DNA from 2 places in the Vibrio bathopelagicus genome. Region 2 is predicted to be linked to the other one. Evidence: predicted binding sites of a transcription regulator. Region 2 holds the regulator's gene; the other holds the start of a gene.
What was found. The regulator MetJ, encoded in region 2, represses methionine synthesis genes. The targets are predictions, from matches to a motif close to TTAGACNTNTANANGTCTAA.

Region 1 (7,614 bases), 530 kb from region 2:
GCTGGGGCTTAAGAGGGCGCATTGAATATCTCACTAAGATCCCAACGTACTACTACTTGTACCGTGTGGGCGGGATTAGCTTAAAAGCTGAAAAAGAGCGTAAATGCCCTCAGTGTGGTGGTGAATGGCTGCTTGATGCGCCTATCCACGACATTTTCTATTTTAAGTGTGATGACTGCCGCTTGGTATCGAACATCTCTTGGGATCATATTAAGTAACCCACTTAGCTTTATTCTAGATCTAGGGTATCGAAGTATTAACCAATACTTCGATACTTTACCCTCTATTTTTCTTCCTGTTAGCTTCCCGTTTCTTTCTCTTTTTATTCCTTAATATTGATCGTTTATCAGTATTGGGAGAACCCATCTTGTCGAACGAATTTAGTACTTAAACACGTCCATTCTGTGTTTTATCTCTCGCTCTGTAGTCCTTAAGTATTCACCAAGATAATTCCACCCCCATCAACTTTTGATCATTTCAATAGTTAACTGGATCACAGTAATCAATCAGTTCTCTTTCAATTTATATTCCTCTCAATATAAATGGGATCGATCCCATGGGAATGTTCCCATTCATAAAAATAACTTGATTCTAGATCTGAAAGGAATGGACGATGAAACTGTTACCTATTGCTACTGCACTCTCTACTGCTTTACTTGCTCCTAATTTATACGCTGATGAAACCACACCATTGGAGTTCAATGGCTACATGCGCGGTGGCGTTGGCCTGAGTAATGAAGGCGGTTCAAATAGCAAATGGGAGGTGAGTAAAGTTGGCCGACTTGGCAACGAAAATGACCTGTATGGCGAATTTGGTTTTAGAAAAGAGGTGTATGCTGAGGACGACGTTTCATTTTTAGTTGATTCCATGTTGTCGTACTGGCAGGGCCAAGATGAGAACGCTGCGGATAAAAGCGTTGATGTGGTGCAATTGAATGTTCAAGCAGTAGGACTTTTTGAAGATAAGGATATTGGAATTTGGGCGGGTGAACGTTACTACCAACGTCATGATGTACATATCGTTGATAACTACTACTGGGACGTAAGTGGTATTGGTGCTGGTGTTGAACACATCAATATGGGCCCAGGTAAATTATCGGTGGCTTTGATTCAAGACACCGTTACGGGTGATGTGTTTGATGGGGAAGAGACCACAGCCATGATTGCAGACGTGCGCTATGCAGGGATTCCGCTATGGAAAAATGCAGATCTTGAGGTCGGTATTGATATGAACTTCGCCAATGAAAAGCAAGGTCAAACGGTCGATGCGGATGACAGCGTAATGTTAACGGCAAGCTTAAATCAAAACCTTTCTGGTGGCTTCAACAAAACCATTCTCCAAGTCGCTAACTCTGGCTATGCCGAGCAGATGACGACTTTTGGTACAGGTAAAGGTATCGTGCGTGATGCAAACAATAATGACGCTGAGGGCTTCCGATTGATTAACTGGGGTGTGCTTGCTGTTGGTGAGAACATCGAGTTTGGCCACACTGTTCGTTATGCCATGTCGACGGGTGTTGGTGCGAATAATAGCGATGATGACTCTTTTAGCGCTGTCATTCGTCCGCTTTACAAGTGGGATAAGCGTATGCGTACGATCCTTGAAATTGGCGGGTTTGTTGAAACGATTAATAACCAAGATAGTGCGGGTGGCAAGTTTACTGTGGCTCAGGCTTGGGTACCACAAGTGGGCTTTTGGTCGCGTCCTGAATTCCGTATCTTTGCGACTTATCTAAATGATGCTGAAAATGACAATGCCTTCGGTGAAGGTAAAAACAGCGAAATGAGTGTCGGCATGCAAGTAGAAGCTTGGTGGTAAGCCGACTCTTTTAGCCAACTGTAATCAATAAAAAAGGGGCTGACGTTAAGTCAGCCCCTTCGGGTATCTATACGATGCTGTAGTTTAGGTGATTACCAACCTTTAACTACGCCACCTTGGAAGATATCAGAAGCTGCTTTGTACACTTCTTCAGTTTGGTAAGCTTTTACGAAGTTCTGTACGTTTTCAGCGTTTAGGTTCTCTTCACGAGAAACGATTAGGTTTACGTATGGAGAATCTTTGTCTTCAACGAAGATACCGTCTTTTTGCGGAGTCAGGTTGATAGAGCTCGCGTAAGTTGTGTTGATGATAGACAGTGCTACGTCATCTAGAGAACGAGGAAGTTGTGCAGCGTCTAGTTCAACAATCGTTAGATTCTTAGGGTTACCAACGATGTCACGAACGGTAGCTAGAAGACCAGCGCCTTCACGAAGCTCAAGCAGACCTTGTTGCTCAAGAAGAAGTAGAGAACGACCTAGGTTAGTTGGATCGTTTGGTACTGCAATACGCGCGCCGTCTTGGATTTCGTCTACAGATTTCACTTCTTTAGAGTAACCTGCAATTGGGTAAACAAACGTGTTACCAGCAATAGTCAGCTTGTAACCACGGTCAGCCACTTGCTGATCTAGGTATGGTGCGTGTTGGAATGCGTTGATGTCGATAGAACCATCATCCAGTGCCGCGTTTGGTGTTACGTAATCCGTGAAAGTTACTAGTTCAACATCTAAGCCGTACTGTTCTTTTGCTACTTTAGCTGCAACTTCAGCAACTTGTGCTTCAGCACCTGCCATTACGCCAACTTTTACTTTAGAAGTGTCGACTTCTTTGTCACCACAACCTGCTAGTACTAGCGCTGATGCCGCTGCTGCGATAGTAAGTAAACCTTTAAGGTTAAATTTCATAATAATCTCCTTTTAATAACTCTATTTAATTTGGTTCAGATGACGTTACGTCTTTTAAAAACTCGGTATTAATGCATAACGCTGTCAGTTTTTATCTGTGGTCAACGCGGCGAACTAATGAATCACCGATTGATTGAATAATTTGTACCAGCACAATCAACATCACTACCGTTACAGCCATGATGGTCACATCGTAACGGTGGAATCCGTAACGAATCGCGACATCACCTAGGCCACCACCACCTACAGTACCTGCCATTGCCGAGTAGCTCACCAAAGTCACTAGCGTAATCGTTACTGAGTTGATGATAGTCGGTAGTGCTTCAGGAAGCAGAACCTTATTGATGATTTGTGTTGGTGTTGCGCCCATTGATTGAGCTGCTTCTACTAGACCTGTTGGTACTTCAAGTAGCGCGCTCTCGATAAGTCGAGCTACGAATGGGATAGCGCCAATCGTCAGTGGAACAATCGCTGCTGTCGTACCGATGAAGGTACCAATCAGCATCTTAGTCAATGGGATAATCGCAACCATCAGTACTAAGAAAGGCACTGAACGACCCACGTTTACAACCGCACCGAGAATTTTGTTTAGTTTGGTGTTCTCTAACAGACCACCTTTTTTAGTCGTATGTAGAATCACGCCTAATGGGATACCGACAGCGAAGCCAACAATGCCAGCGACAGCAACCATGTAAAGCGTTTCGCCTGTTGCGCCTAATAGAAGGTTACCGTTAAGGCTGATCCAGTCAGCAATCTCGTTGAAACTAAAGGACATAACCAAGCACCTCTACTTTTACATTGTTGTCGCGTAGGAATTGGATAGCAGCATTATCATCTGCTTCATTACCGAACAGCTCAGCGACCATCATGCCGAACTTCACACCGCCGGCGTAATCAAGGTCAGAGCTTAAGATGCTGACATCGATATTGAATTTACGTGCAATCTGCGTCATCAGCGGAGCATCAACCGTTGCGCCAGTAAACTCAAGACGTACCAACGGGTAGCTGCTGTTTACGCGAGTCTCTTGCAAGCGTGCTTGGTAATCTTCAGGAATCGTTAGATCCAGCGTTGAGCGAATAAATTGATGCGCGAGTTCTGTCTTAGGGTGTGCAAAGATGTCACCGACAGTCCCTTTCTCTACTAATTCACCACCGCCAATGATCGCCACTTCGTGACAAATGCTTTTCACTACATCCATTTCATGAGTAATAAGCAGGATAGTGATGTTCAGCTTGCGGTTTATTTCACGCAGCAGCTCAAGAATAGATTGAGTCGTTGCAGGGTCCAGTGCACTGGTCGCTTCATCACACAACAATACTTTCGGGTCAGATGCCAGTGCGCGAGCTATCGCAACACGCTGCTTTTGACCGCCACTCAAGTTGGCAGGGTAGGTGTCACGCTTGTCTGATAGGCCTACAAGATTAAGTAACTCACTGACTTTCGCCTCAATAACCGCTTTATCTTTACCAGCAAGCTCTAAAGGCAATGCGACATTGTTAAAAACAGTACGAGAAGACAGCAGATTGAAGTGCTGGAAGATCATGCCGATGTTACGACGCGCTTCGCTGAGTTCTGATTTGCTGAGTTTTGTTAGGTCAATACCGTCAACAATCACTTCACCAGAGGTAGGGGCTTCCAACATGTTTACACAGCGGATTAGGGTACTTTTGCCTGCACCTGAAGAGCCAATGACTCCAAAGATTTGACCTTGAGGAATGTGGAGGTTGATATCAATTAAGGCATTGATTTCTTTAGTGCCTTGATAGAAAACCTTGTTGACTTGATTCACTTTAATCATAGGGGAACTCGTGCAGGTAAAACAGAATAATATATCGATAGCTCGTTCGATTTACAGACGATGCTATGGTGTTCTATGATCTAAGTCAATAGATATTTTTACGTCTAGACGGCTAAACGTCGATCGTGTTGCCAGGTTAGAAACAAATCGTTAACGAACGCAAAACTAAATAGATAGTGATGAAGCAAATAAAGCGTGTAATAATTAATGATTAATAGAGAGTTGATAGAGAACTGAATTTTGTCTAAACCGGCTGTTTTTTTAGATCGTGATGGTGTGATTAACGTTGATCACGGCTACGTACATGATGAGCATGACTTTGAATACATCGATGGTGTATTTGAAGCGGCGAAAGCGTTTAAAGATATGGGCTATTTATTGGTACTTGTGACCAACCAATCTGGTATTGCTCGCGGCAAGTTTAGCGAAGATCGTTTTCTTTCTTTGACGCAGTGGATGGATTGGAACTTTGTTGATAACGGCGTTGAGCTAGATGGCATCTATTACTGTCCTCACCACGCTGAGCATGGCATTGGTGATTACAAGCAAGATTGTGAATGTCGTAAGCCAAAGCCAGGCATGTTCATTTCAGCGCGTGACTTTCTGAAAATTGATATGGCTAACTCTGTCATGATCGGCGATAAAGCTGAAGACATGATGGCAGCAGAAGCTGCTGGTGTTGGTACCCGAGTATTGGTGAGAACCGGTAAGCCCGTGACTGAAAAGGGTGAGGCACTTGCCAGTGTCGTATTGGATAGCATCAAAGATGTACCATCATATCTGAAAGGCTAAACACAGACCTATCGCTCAGTATGCAAATGAGTGTTGTTCACTATATTTGCCCACTATATAAAGATGAGGAACGCAGTATGAAAGCTTTGTTGATAGCATCTCTATGTTCGGTAGCGTTAGTTGGGTGCTCTAAATCAGCAGCGCCTGATAGCGTAGTATCGGATGATCAATTCGTAACTTATCAGTGCGAGTCTGACGCTTCATTTAAGGTGGCTTACCTTGGTAATGAAAAAGCGGTATTACGTTTGCCTGACAATGAATATCGCTTGACTCAAATAGCGGCAGGCTCAGGAACGAAATACATCTTAGATGATGGCACCTCTGAATTGCTCAACAGCGTTACTTTGCGTACTAAAGGTGACAACGCACGTCTAGAACTTGGCCGTGTCGTCTATAAAAATTGCCAAAAGTAAGTCATAGTTACCTGCTGAAATTTACAAACAGTTAAGTGAGGGATTATGTCCCTCACTTTTTCTTCTCTCCCTTTAACGTTAGACTTTTTATGAGCAAAAAACTCACTATTCTCGATATTGCTAAGCTGTCCGGTGTTGGTAAGTCAACCGTATCTCGTGTTCTGACCAATGATCCAAAAGTGAAACCTGAAACCCGTGAAAGGGTGGAAAGAGTAATTCAAGAATCTGGGTACACGCCTTCAAAGTCTGCGCAGTCTATGCGTGGTGGCAGTCAGAAAGTCATCGGCGTGATTATTTCTCGTTTGGACTCTCCTTCTGAAAACAAGGCTGTTAGCACTATGCTGACCGAATTGTATCGAGCGGATTACGATGTCGTGATCATGGAAAGTCAGCTAGATAGAGAAAAAGCCAATGAGCACCTTCAGGTACTCAAGCGTCGCAACGTAGATGGCATCATTGTGTTTGGCTTTACGGACTGTGATATTCCAGCGATCGAAGCATGGGAACACAAAGCGGTGGTGATTGCTCTGGATACCGAGAACGTGACGTCGATTAACTATGATAACCAACAGGTGATCAATAGTGCGTTAACGCATTTAGCAGATCAGGGGATCTCTGAGGTTGGTTTCATTGGCGTTGATCCAAGTGATAAGTCAACCGGTGAACTGCGTCTTAAGGCTTATCTTGAGTGGTGTAAAAATACTGGTTTGATTGCGAATTATCGTACTGGTCAACTTCATCATGAAAGCGCTTATCAGCTGGTGGATGAGGTTCTTACCCCTGTAACTCAAGCTATCGTGTGTGCCAGTGACACAATTGCCCTCGGCGTAATCAAACGCCTGCAAGAGCTACAACGTGAAGATGTGGTCGTCACCGGCGTTGGTGGTAATGATCTTCTCTCTTTCTTGTTCCCGCGAGTATTTAGCATTGATCCTGGGTATCAATCCGCGGGTAAATTGGCCGCTAATCTATTGATATCCCAGCTTTTAGGCAATGCTGAGATCTCTCATCACACCCAATCACCTATTCTATAATCTACTCAATCAAGCGAAATTGAACCGCTTAGATTAAAATTAGAGTGTGATCTCTTTCAATTAATGGGACTGTTCCCATTTTAATTTATCATTCATGTGGGCATTATAATAATCGTGATTGGGAATGTTCCCATAAATCTAAATCTGAGTAGCTATAGCTGCATGGTTTAGATGAGTAATTGAATGAAACCAGGGTGGGGTAGTATGAGTAAGATAGCGAAGCAAGACGTTGCGCGTCTTATCGAGTTAGTCGGTGGCAAAGAGAACATTGCGAGTGTCAGCCATTGTCTGACTCGACTGCGTTTTGTATTGAATGATACAGAGAAAGCGAACAAAGCAGAATTAGAGAAGCTAAAGCTGGTAAAAGGCTGCTTTACTAACGCAGGTCAATTCCAAGTGGTTATTGGCACCGAGGTTGATGAGGTGTACGCACTTCTGATTGAGCAAACAGGCAAAGATGCATCATCAAAAGATGAGGCGAAACTGGCGGCTCGTCAGAATATGAACTTCCTTGAGCGTGGTATCTCCCATTTAGCCGAAATTTTTGTACCACTTCTGCCTGCCATTATTACGGGTGGTTTGATTCTTGGTTTCCGTAATGTGATTGGCGACATTCGCATGTTCGACGGCAAAACCTTGGTTGAAATCAGTCAATTCTGGGCAACCGTTCACTCATTTTTGTGGCTGATTGGCGAAGCTATTTTCTTCTTCCTACCGGTTGGTGTGTGTTGGGCAACGGTTAAGAAACTCGGCGGAACGCCTATTTTGGGTATTACGCTCGGTGTGACCTTGGTTTCTCCACAGTTGATGAACGCTTACATGATAGGTAAATCGGTACCTGAGGTGTGGGATTTT
Region 2 (7,614 bases):
CATGAAAGTCGGTATCCACCCAGAATACAAAGCAGTAACAGCAACTTGTTCTTGCGGCAACACATTCGAATTCAACTCTACTCTAGGTAAAGATGGTATTCACCTAGACGTATGTGACAAATGTCACCCATTCTACACTGGTAAGCAACGTATCGTAGATACAGGCGGCCGTGTAGATCGCTTTAACAAGCGTTTCGGTGCTCTTTCTAGCAAGAAGTAATTCTCGCTATTTAGACATGAAAAAGGACACTTCGGTGTCCTTTTTTGTTGCCTGTAATTTGAGGAAACACTAATTTTTATAACGCTCTCCGTTTATCTCGACGATAGGCTGTCGACTTGAGTTTGGCTTCATTACTTTCCCCTTTATCACTCTTCCTAGAAATCCGCTTGAAAGTTCAACAAGCGATAGCAATTTCAACTGCTCACTGGTCTTATTAGTAGTGAAATCTCGTTTTTTAATGAGACAGAGGCTTTAACTACCTAGGAACTTTGAAGTACATCTATTAACATGAACAAGATCCCCCAAATAATAATATCCTAGGAACCTACACCTATGTCTGAAGACAGCCGCCAAGACCAATCCTCTCAAGAATTATCGCCTCAAGAACGATTCCGTCAGCAAGCTCTTGATTATCATGAGTTCCCAATTCCAGGCAAAATTGCCGTAGCACTGACGAAGCCTGCAAACTCTGCAGAAGATCTAGCACTTGCTTACAGCCCTGGCGTGGCTGAGCCTGTTCGCGAGATCGCACAGAACGTTGATAACGTCTATAAATACACAGGTAAGGGCAACATGGTTGCTGTTATCTCTAACGGTACTGCGATTCTTGGCCTAGGTAACCTTGGCCCTATTGCTTCTAAACCTGTAATGGAAGGTAAAGCGCTACTGTTTAAGCGTTTTGCTGGTTTAGATTCTATCGATATTGAAGTAAAACACCGCACAATCGATGAGTTCGTTGATACGGTTGCGAATATCGCAGATACATTCGGTGGTATTAACCTAGAAGACATCAAAGCACCAGATTGTTTTGAGATTGAACGTCGCCTGATTGAGCGTTGTGATGTACCTGTATTCCACGATGACCAACACGGTACTGCGATTGTAACGGCAGCGGGTATGCTGAATGCGATTGAGCTTCAAGGTAAAAAACTGGAAGAGTGTAAGATCGTTTGTTTAGGTGCTGGCGCAGCGGCTGTAGCATGTATGGAGCTACTGATTAAGTGTGGCGCTCAGCGTGAGAAAATCTACATGCTTGACCGTAAAGGTGTGATCCACACTCGTCGTGATGACCTAAACGAATACAAAGAGCTGTTCGCAAATAACACGGACAAGCGCACGCTTGAAGATGTTATCGAAGGCGCTGACCTGTTCTTGGGCGTATCGGGTCCTAACCTGTTACCAGCAGAAGCACTAACGCTGATGGCTGATAAGCCCGTTGTGTTTGCATGTTCAAACCCAGATCCAGAGATCAAGCCTGAGCTTGCTCATGAAGTTCGTTCTGACCTTATTATGGGTACTGGCCGTAGTGATTATCCTAACCAAGTAAACAACGTACTTTGTTTCCCATTCATTTTCCGTGGTGCGCTCGATGTGCGTGCGAGCGAAATCAATGACGAAATGAAATTGGCTGCTGTTAAAGCGATTCGTGAACTTGCGAAAGAAGAAGTTCCGGCTGAAGTACTGGCTGCTGCGGGTGAAACTGCACTGGAGTTTGGTAAAGGTTACATCATTCCTAAGCCAATGGATCCACGTCTACTTCCTCGCGTAGCAAAAGCAGTAGCGGAAGCGGCGGTTGAGTCTGGCGTTGCTCGTATTGAGATGCCTGCTAACTATATGGCATAGACACTGGATGGCGTAGCCGCTTGTGATTGCGGCTTCGCGATTGAGTGAAAAAGAATAATAAAAAACCGACCCATTAGGAGTCGGTTTTTTTATGTCTATCATTCACTGCGCAGTTATAGAGGACGTAGTGGTTGATGTTACAAATAGGGTTCAGTTATCGCGAATCAATATTGAAGGCAGTGACTGAGTTATTGTTATTCTTCGTCAAATGCTTCGAACTCGATACCCATCTCTGTCATCAGTTTTTTCACTTCAGTAGGAATATCGTCTGGACGGTCTTTACGAAGGTCTTCATCCGTTGGTAGTGGTTGGCCTGTGTACGCATGTAGAAAGGCTTCGCACAGTAGCTCACTGTTTGTTGCATGGCGTAGGTTATTAATCTGGCGGCGAGTGCGCTCGTCAGTAAGAACCTTTAACACTTTTAGAGGGATAGAAACTGTAATTTTCTTTACTTGTTCGCTTTTCTTTCCATGCTCAGCATATGGGCTTATGTATTCACCATTCCAGTCGGCCATTGCGTACCTTCATCACTTTAGTTGTTAGAATAAATTAATAGTGGTGATTTTAGCGGGATTTACTGCCATAAGCAAAGACATATGGACGTCTAGAAGTGTTGACGTCTCACGTTTATGAAAGTAAAGTGAATAACATATATCTAACACAGCCGCAAAATGCCGACAAGCAGCTGTGATTCTCAGACGCAAAACTTGTAAGGAAGCACCTATGAGCAGCCGGAAGCCAGCAACCATCGCAGTACGTACTGGTATCGAGTCAGACACGCAACACCATGCCGTTGTCCCACCAATTTATCTTTCGACTAACTATGGGTTTCCCGCTTTTGGTGAAGTGCCAAAGTATGACTATACCCGCTCTGGTAACCCAAACCGTGGTTTATTAGAAACGGCACTGTTTGAGCTTGAGTCTGGTAAAGGCGCGGTTGTTACTAACTGTGGTACTTCGGCGCTTAACTTATGGGTTTCTGCTTTCTTAGGTGGCGATGATCTTATTATCGCACCACACGATTGCTACGGCGGCACTTACCGTCTGTTTAACACACGCTCACTTAAAGGTGACTTCAAAGTTCTGTTTGTTGATCAATCGGATCAAGCCGCGCTGGATGCCGCGATCGCGCTTAAGCCAAAGTTGATCTTAATTGAAACGCCATCGAATCCATTAGTTCGTGTGGTTGATATTGCAGAAACTTGCCGCAAAGCGAAAGAAGTGGGTGCTCTGGTTGCTGTCGATAACACGTTTTTGACGCCTGTGTTCCAAAAGCCTTTAGAGCTGGGTGCTGATTTTGTTATTCATTCAACCACTAAATACATCAACGGACACTCGGATGTTATTGGTGGCGTTGTGGTGACGAAAACTGAAGAGCACGCTGAAGAACTAGCATGGTGGGGCAACTGTATTGGTGCAACCGGCACACCATTTGATAGCTACATGACGCTCCGCGGTATTCGTACGCTAGGTGCGCGTATGCGTGTTCACGAAGAAAGTTCACGTGAAATTCTGACGGCTCTGCAACAACAAGATCTGGTGGGTACGATTTACCACCCAAGCCTTCCTGAACATCCAGGTCACGAGATAGCCAAGAAACAGCAGTTGGGCTTTGGCTCCATGTTGAGCTTTGAGTTTGCGGGCTCTTTTGAAGCACTTAAATATTTTGTAGATAAGTTAGAGCTATTTTCTTTGGCTGAATCACTGGGTGGTGTTGAAAGCCTGATTTGTCACCCTGCGTCGATGACTCACCGTGCGATGGGCGAAGAAGCTCTAGCAGAAGCGGGTGTTTCTCAACAGCTACTACGCCTTTCTGTTGGCCTTGAAGATGCAGAAGACCTAATCGACGATCTCAAGCAAGCCTTCGAAAAAACACAAGGCTTTATCGCTGAAGGGGAGAGTTAATAATGGCAACCTTTCGCCAGCTACATAAATTTGGTGGTAGCAGTTTAGCGAACGCTGAATGTTACCAACGCGTGGTCAACATTCTTAGAGAATACTCATCAGCAACCGATCTAGTCGTTGTATCGGCGGCAGGTAAAACTACCAACCGTTTGATTGAGTTTGTTGAAGCGCTCGACAAAGATGGCCGCATTGCTCATGAATGCCTACAAACCCTTCGTCAGTTCCAGCTTGAACTGATTGAAGCATTGCTTGAAGGTGAAGTTGCTTCTCAACTAACGGCAACCATCCAACAAGAATTTACCGCTTTGGGTGAGCTCACAGCTCCCTTGAGCGAAGCACAGAAAGCGCAAGTGCTTGGTCATGGTGAGGTTTGGTCTTCACGTTTGTTGGCGACTTTGTTGTGCCAGCATGACTTACAAGCGGTTGCTCAAGATGCACGTGCCTTTTTACGTGCAGAAGCGGGTGCTCAACCTGAAGTTGACCGCGCACGCTCTTATCCTCTGATTAAAGAAGCCCTAGCGCAGCATGCCCATTGTCGCGTGGTGATTACGGGCTTTATGGCTCAGAACTGCGAAGGTGAAACGGTACTGCTCGGCCGTAACGGTTCGGATTACTCAGCAACTGTGATTGGTGCTTTGGCTGAAGTTGAACGTGTGACGATTTGGAGTGACGTGGCTGGCGTATACAGTGCCGACCCACGTTTGGTTTCAGATGCGTGTTTATTGCCACTGCTTCGTCTTGATGAAGCCAGCGAACTAGCTCGCCTAGCCGCTCCCGTGCTGCATAGCCGAACGCTGCAGCCTGTGGCACAAAGTGCTATGGATCTCAGCTTACGTTGCAGCTATCAGCCTGAAGCGGGCTCTACACAGATAGAGCGAGTTCTGGCATCAGGTCGTGGTGCAAAAATCATTACCTCTTTGGATGAAGTTCTTATCGTGCAACTGACCTTTGGTCACGGCCATGATTTTGACCGTCTAGAAAGTGAAGTGCTGGAAGGGCTTAAGCGCGCTCAATTAGAGCCGCTTGCTTATGAGCTTGAACCGGATCAGCACTGCTTGCGTCTTGCTTACACAGAAGAGATTGCTGGTGGCGCTCTGGAATATCTACAAGACCACGCGATTGAAGCTGAGATTAAGCTCAAAGAAGGTTTCTCTCTGATTGCGGCGGTGGGTGCGGGGGTGACTAAAAACCCGAATCATTGCTACGGTTTCTACCAACAACTTAAGAGCTCGCCGGTTGAATTCATTTCAGAAGCGAACTCAGGCTTGAGTTTGGTGGCTGTGATTCGTAAGAGTGAGACATCAAGCCTAGTGAAAGGCATTCACTCTCAATTGTTCCAAGCGCAGAAGCGTGTTGCGATTGCTTTATGTGGCAAGGGCAACATTGGTTCAAGTTGGTTAAGTCTGTTTGCTGAGCAAAAAGCGGAACTTGAAAAGCGCCGTGGAATGAACTTTGAGTTGGTTGCGGTGGTTGATAGCCAAACCTATTGGTTCGACGAACAAGGCATTGATGCGACTTCAGTTGGTAAACGCTTTGATGACGAAGCGATTGCTAACAATGGTAACGACTGGTTAGAGCGTTTGGGCTCTATTCAGGGCTACGATGAAGCAGTGGTACTTGATGTCACCGCAAGCCCTGTACTTGCAGCAAAATATCTGCAAATCGCACAGCAAGGTATTCACCTGATCTCGGCTAACAAGGTGGCCGGTTCTGCATCAAGCGAGTATTACCACCAAGTTCAAGATGCTTTCGCTAAGATCAGCCGTCATTGGTTGTACAACGCGACAGTAGGTGCTGGCTTACCGATTAACCACACGGTACGTGACCTGCGTGAAAGCGGCGATGACATCATCGCACTATCGGGTATCTTCTCGGGCACTTTGTCTTGGTTATTCCAACAGTTCGATGGCACAGTGCCATTCAGTGAGTTGGTTGACTTAGCGTGGCAACAAGGCCTGACGGAACCGGATCCTCGTGCTGACCTCGACGGCTCAGACGTGATGCGTAAGCTGGTGATTCTGGCGCGTGAATCGGGTTTAGATATTGAACCTGAAAACGTAAAAGTGGAATCACTGGTACCAGCAGAGCTGCAAGACCTATCAGTTGATGATTTCTTTGATAAGGCTTCTGTGCTGAGCGAAGAGTTGGCTGAACGTTTAGAAAAAGCACATTCTCAGCAGAAAGTTCTACGTTACGTAGCGCGTTTAGAGAAGAATGGTAAGGCAACGGTAGGTGTTGAGGCATTATCGAAAGAGCACGCACTGGCGAACTTACTGCCTTGCGACAACATCTTTGCGATTGAGAGTAAATGGTATAAAGATAATCCATTGGTTATTCGTGGCCCAGGTGCCGGTCGTGAAGTGACAGCGGGGGCGATTCAGTCGGACCTAAACAGAATGTCTAGTCTGTTTTAAACGCTAAATAGCATACTATCCACTAAGATAAATAAGGCTGAAAGCACGATGTGTTTTTCAGCCTTTTTTCTACATTATTTCTGCTTTGCGACCCATCAATCGACTTGAGTTTTACTCACGATCTACTTGAGAAAAATTCATAATCGATCTGTTGACATTAAATCGTATTCAATACATTCTATGGACATATAGACGTCTAAACGTCGTTTGAAGGATTTAAGATTTTTTAGTGGTTGCTTTTGCCACAGGGAGAGTAAGATGGGATACACACACGCAGGCCATATCGACGCTTTGAATCAGAATATCGCTGAGCTTTCTGACAACATCAATGTGTCATTTGAATTCTTTCCACCAAGCAGTGAGAAGATGGAAGAAACACTGTGGAACTCTGTTCACCGTCTTAAAACACTTCAACCTAAATTTGTATCGGTAACCTATGGTGCAAACTCGGGCGAACGTGATCGTACCCACTCAATCATTAAAGAAATCAAAAACCAAACTGGCCTAGTGGCAGCACCACACTTAACGTGTATCGATGCTAGTCGTGAAGAGCTGATTCAAATAGCCGACGATTACTGGGCAAATGGGATTGAAAGTATTGTTGCTCTGCGTGGTGATATTCCCGCTGGCGGCGGTGCTCCAGAGATGTATGCCTCTGACCTAGTTGAACTGCTTAAGTCGCGCCATGATTTTGATATCTCGGTAGCGGCATTCCCTGAGGTTCACCCTGAAGCGAAGAGCGCTCAATCTGATCTTATTAACCTAAAACGTAAAGTGGATGCGGGCGCAAACCGTGCTATTACGCAATTCTTCTTCGATGTAGAAAGCTACCTACGTTTCCGTGACCGTTGCGTGGCGGCTGGCGTTGATGTTGAGATTGTACCGGGCATCTTACCGGTGTCTAACTTCAAACAAGCTTCTCGCTTTGCTGCAATGAACAACGTAAAAGTACCGGGCTGGATGGCGAAGCAATTCGAAGGCTTGGATGATGATCCAACGACTCGTCAGTTAGTAGGCGCGAGCCAAGCGATTGATATGGTTCGCACGTTGAGCCGTGAAGGTGTGAAGGACTTCCACTTCTACACGCTAAACCGTGCAGAGATGACTTACGCACTTTGCCATACGCTAGGCGTTCGTCCACAAATTGCTGCGCTGTAGTTCAAAAGCTCTGATAAAACGCCATCGGCGATAAAATCTCAAATCCTACAGATACAAAAAAGGCTTGGACTCTAAGAGTGCAAGCCTTTTACTTTTCTAGCTTCTAGCTTCTAGCTTCTAGCTTCTAGCTTCTAGTTTATGCGATAGCACCAAGTTCAAGCAGTACTTCTTCAGCCCATACAATCCATGCTTCACGGATGAGTAGGTTGCGACGAAGTGTTAGACGCTCAAGGCGCGCTTGCTTGTCTAGCGTTGATGGTGTTGCGTAGTAGGCTGCTTCAATCTCTTTGTAGT

Region 1: the regulator MetJ is predicted to act here: its motif matches at 4,617-4,636, upstream of metN (methionine ABC transporter ATP-binding protein MetN).

The regions. Positions count from the first base shown of each region.
Region 1 covers NZ_CP062500.1:2,814,803-2,822,416, reverse strand. Annotated here, with positions in the region: gene IHV80_RS12475 (Zn-ribbon-containing protein) at 1-218, shown strand, start outside; gene IHV80_RS12470 (carbohydrate porin) at 614-1,819, shown strand; gene IHV80_RS12465 (MetQ/NlpA family lipoprotein) at 1,912-2,721, opposite strand; gene IHV80_RS12460 (methionine ABC transporter permease) at 2,813-3,496, opposite strand; gene metN (methionine ABC transporter ATP-binding protein MetN) at 3,486-4,520, opposite strand; gene gmhB (D-glycero-beta-D-manno-heptose 1,7-bisphosphate 7-phosphatase) at 4,761-5,312, shown strand; gene IHV80_RS12445 (MliC family protein) at 5,390-5,725, shown strand; gene treR (trehalose operon repressor TreR) at 5,815-6,759, shown strand; gene treB (PTS trehalose transporter subunit IIBC) at 6,964-7,614, shown strand, end outside.
Region 2 covers NZ_CP062500.1:3,345,342-3,352,955, reverse strand. Annotated here, with positions in the region: gene rpmE (50S ribosomal protein L31) at 2-220, shown strand; gene IHV80_RS15020 (malic enzyme-like NAD(P)-binding protein) at 554-1,843, shown strand; gene metJ (met regulon transcriptional regulator MetJ) at 2,038-2,358, opposite strand; gene IHV80_RS15010 (O-succinylhomoserine (thiol)-lyase) at 2,567-3,748, shown strand; gene IHV80_RS15005 (bifunctional aspartate kinase/homoserine dehydrogenase II) at 3,751-6,162, shown strand; gene metF (methylenetetrahydrofolate reductase) at 6,421-7,320, shown strand; gene IHV80_RS14995 (PadR family transcriptional regulator) at 7,457-7,614, opposite strand, start outside.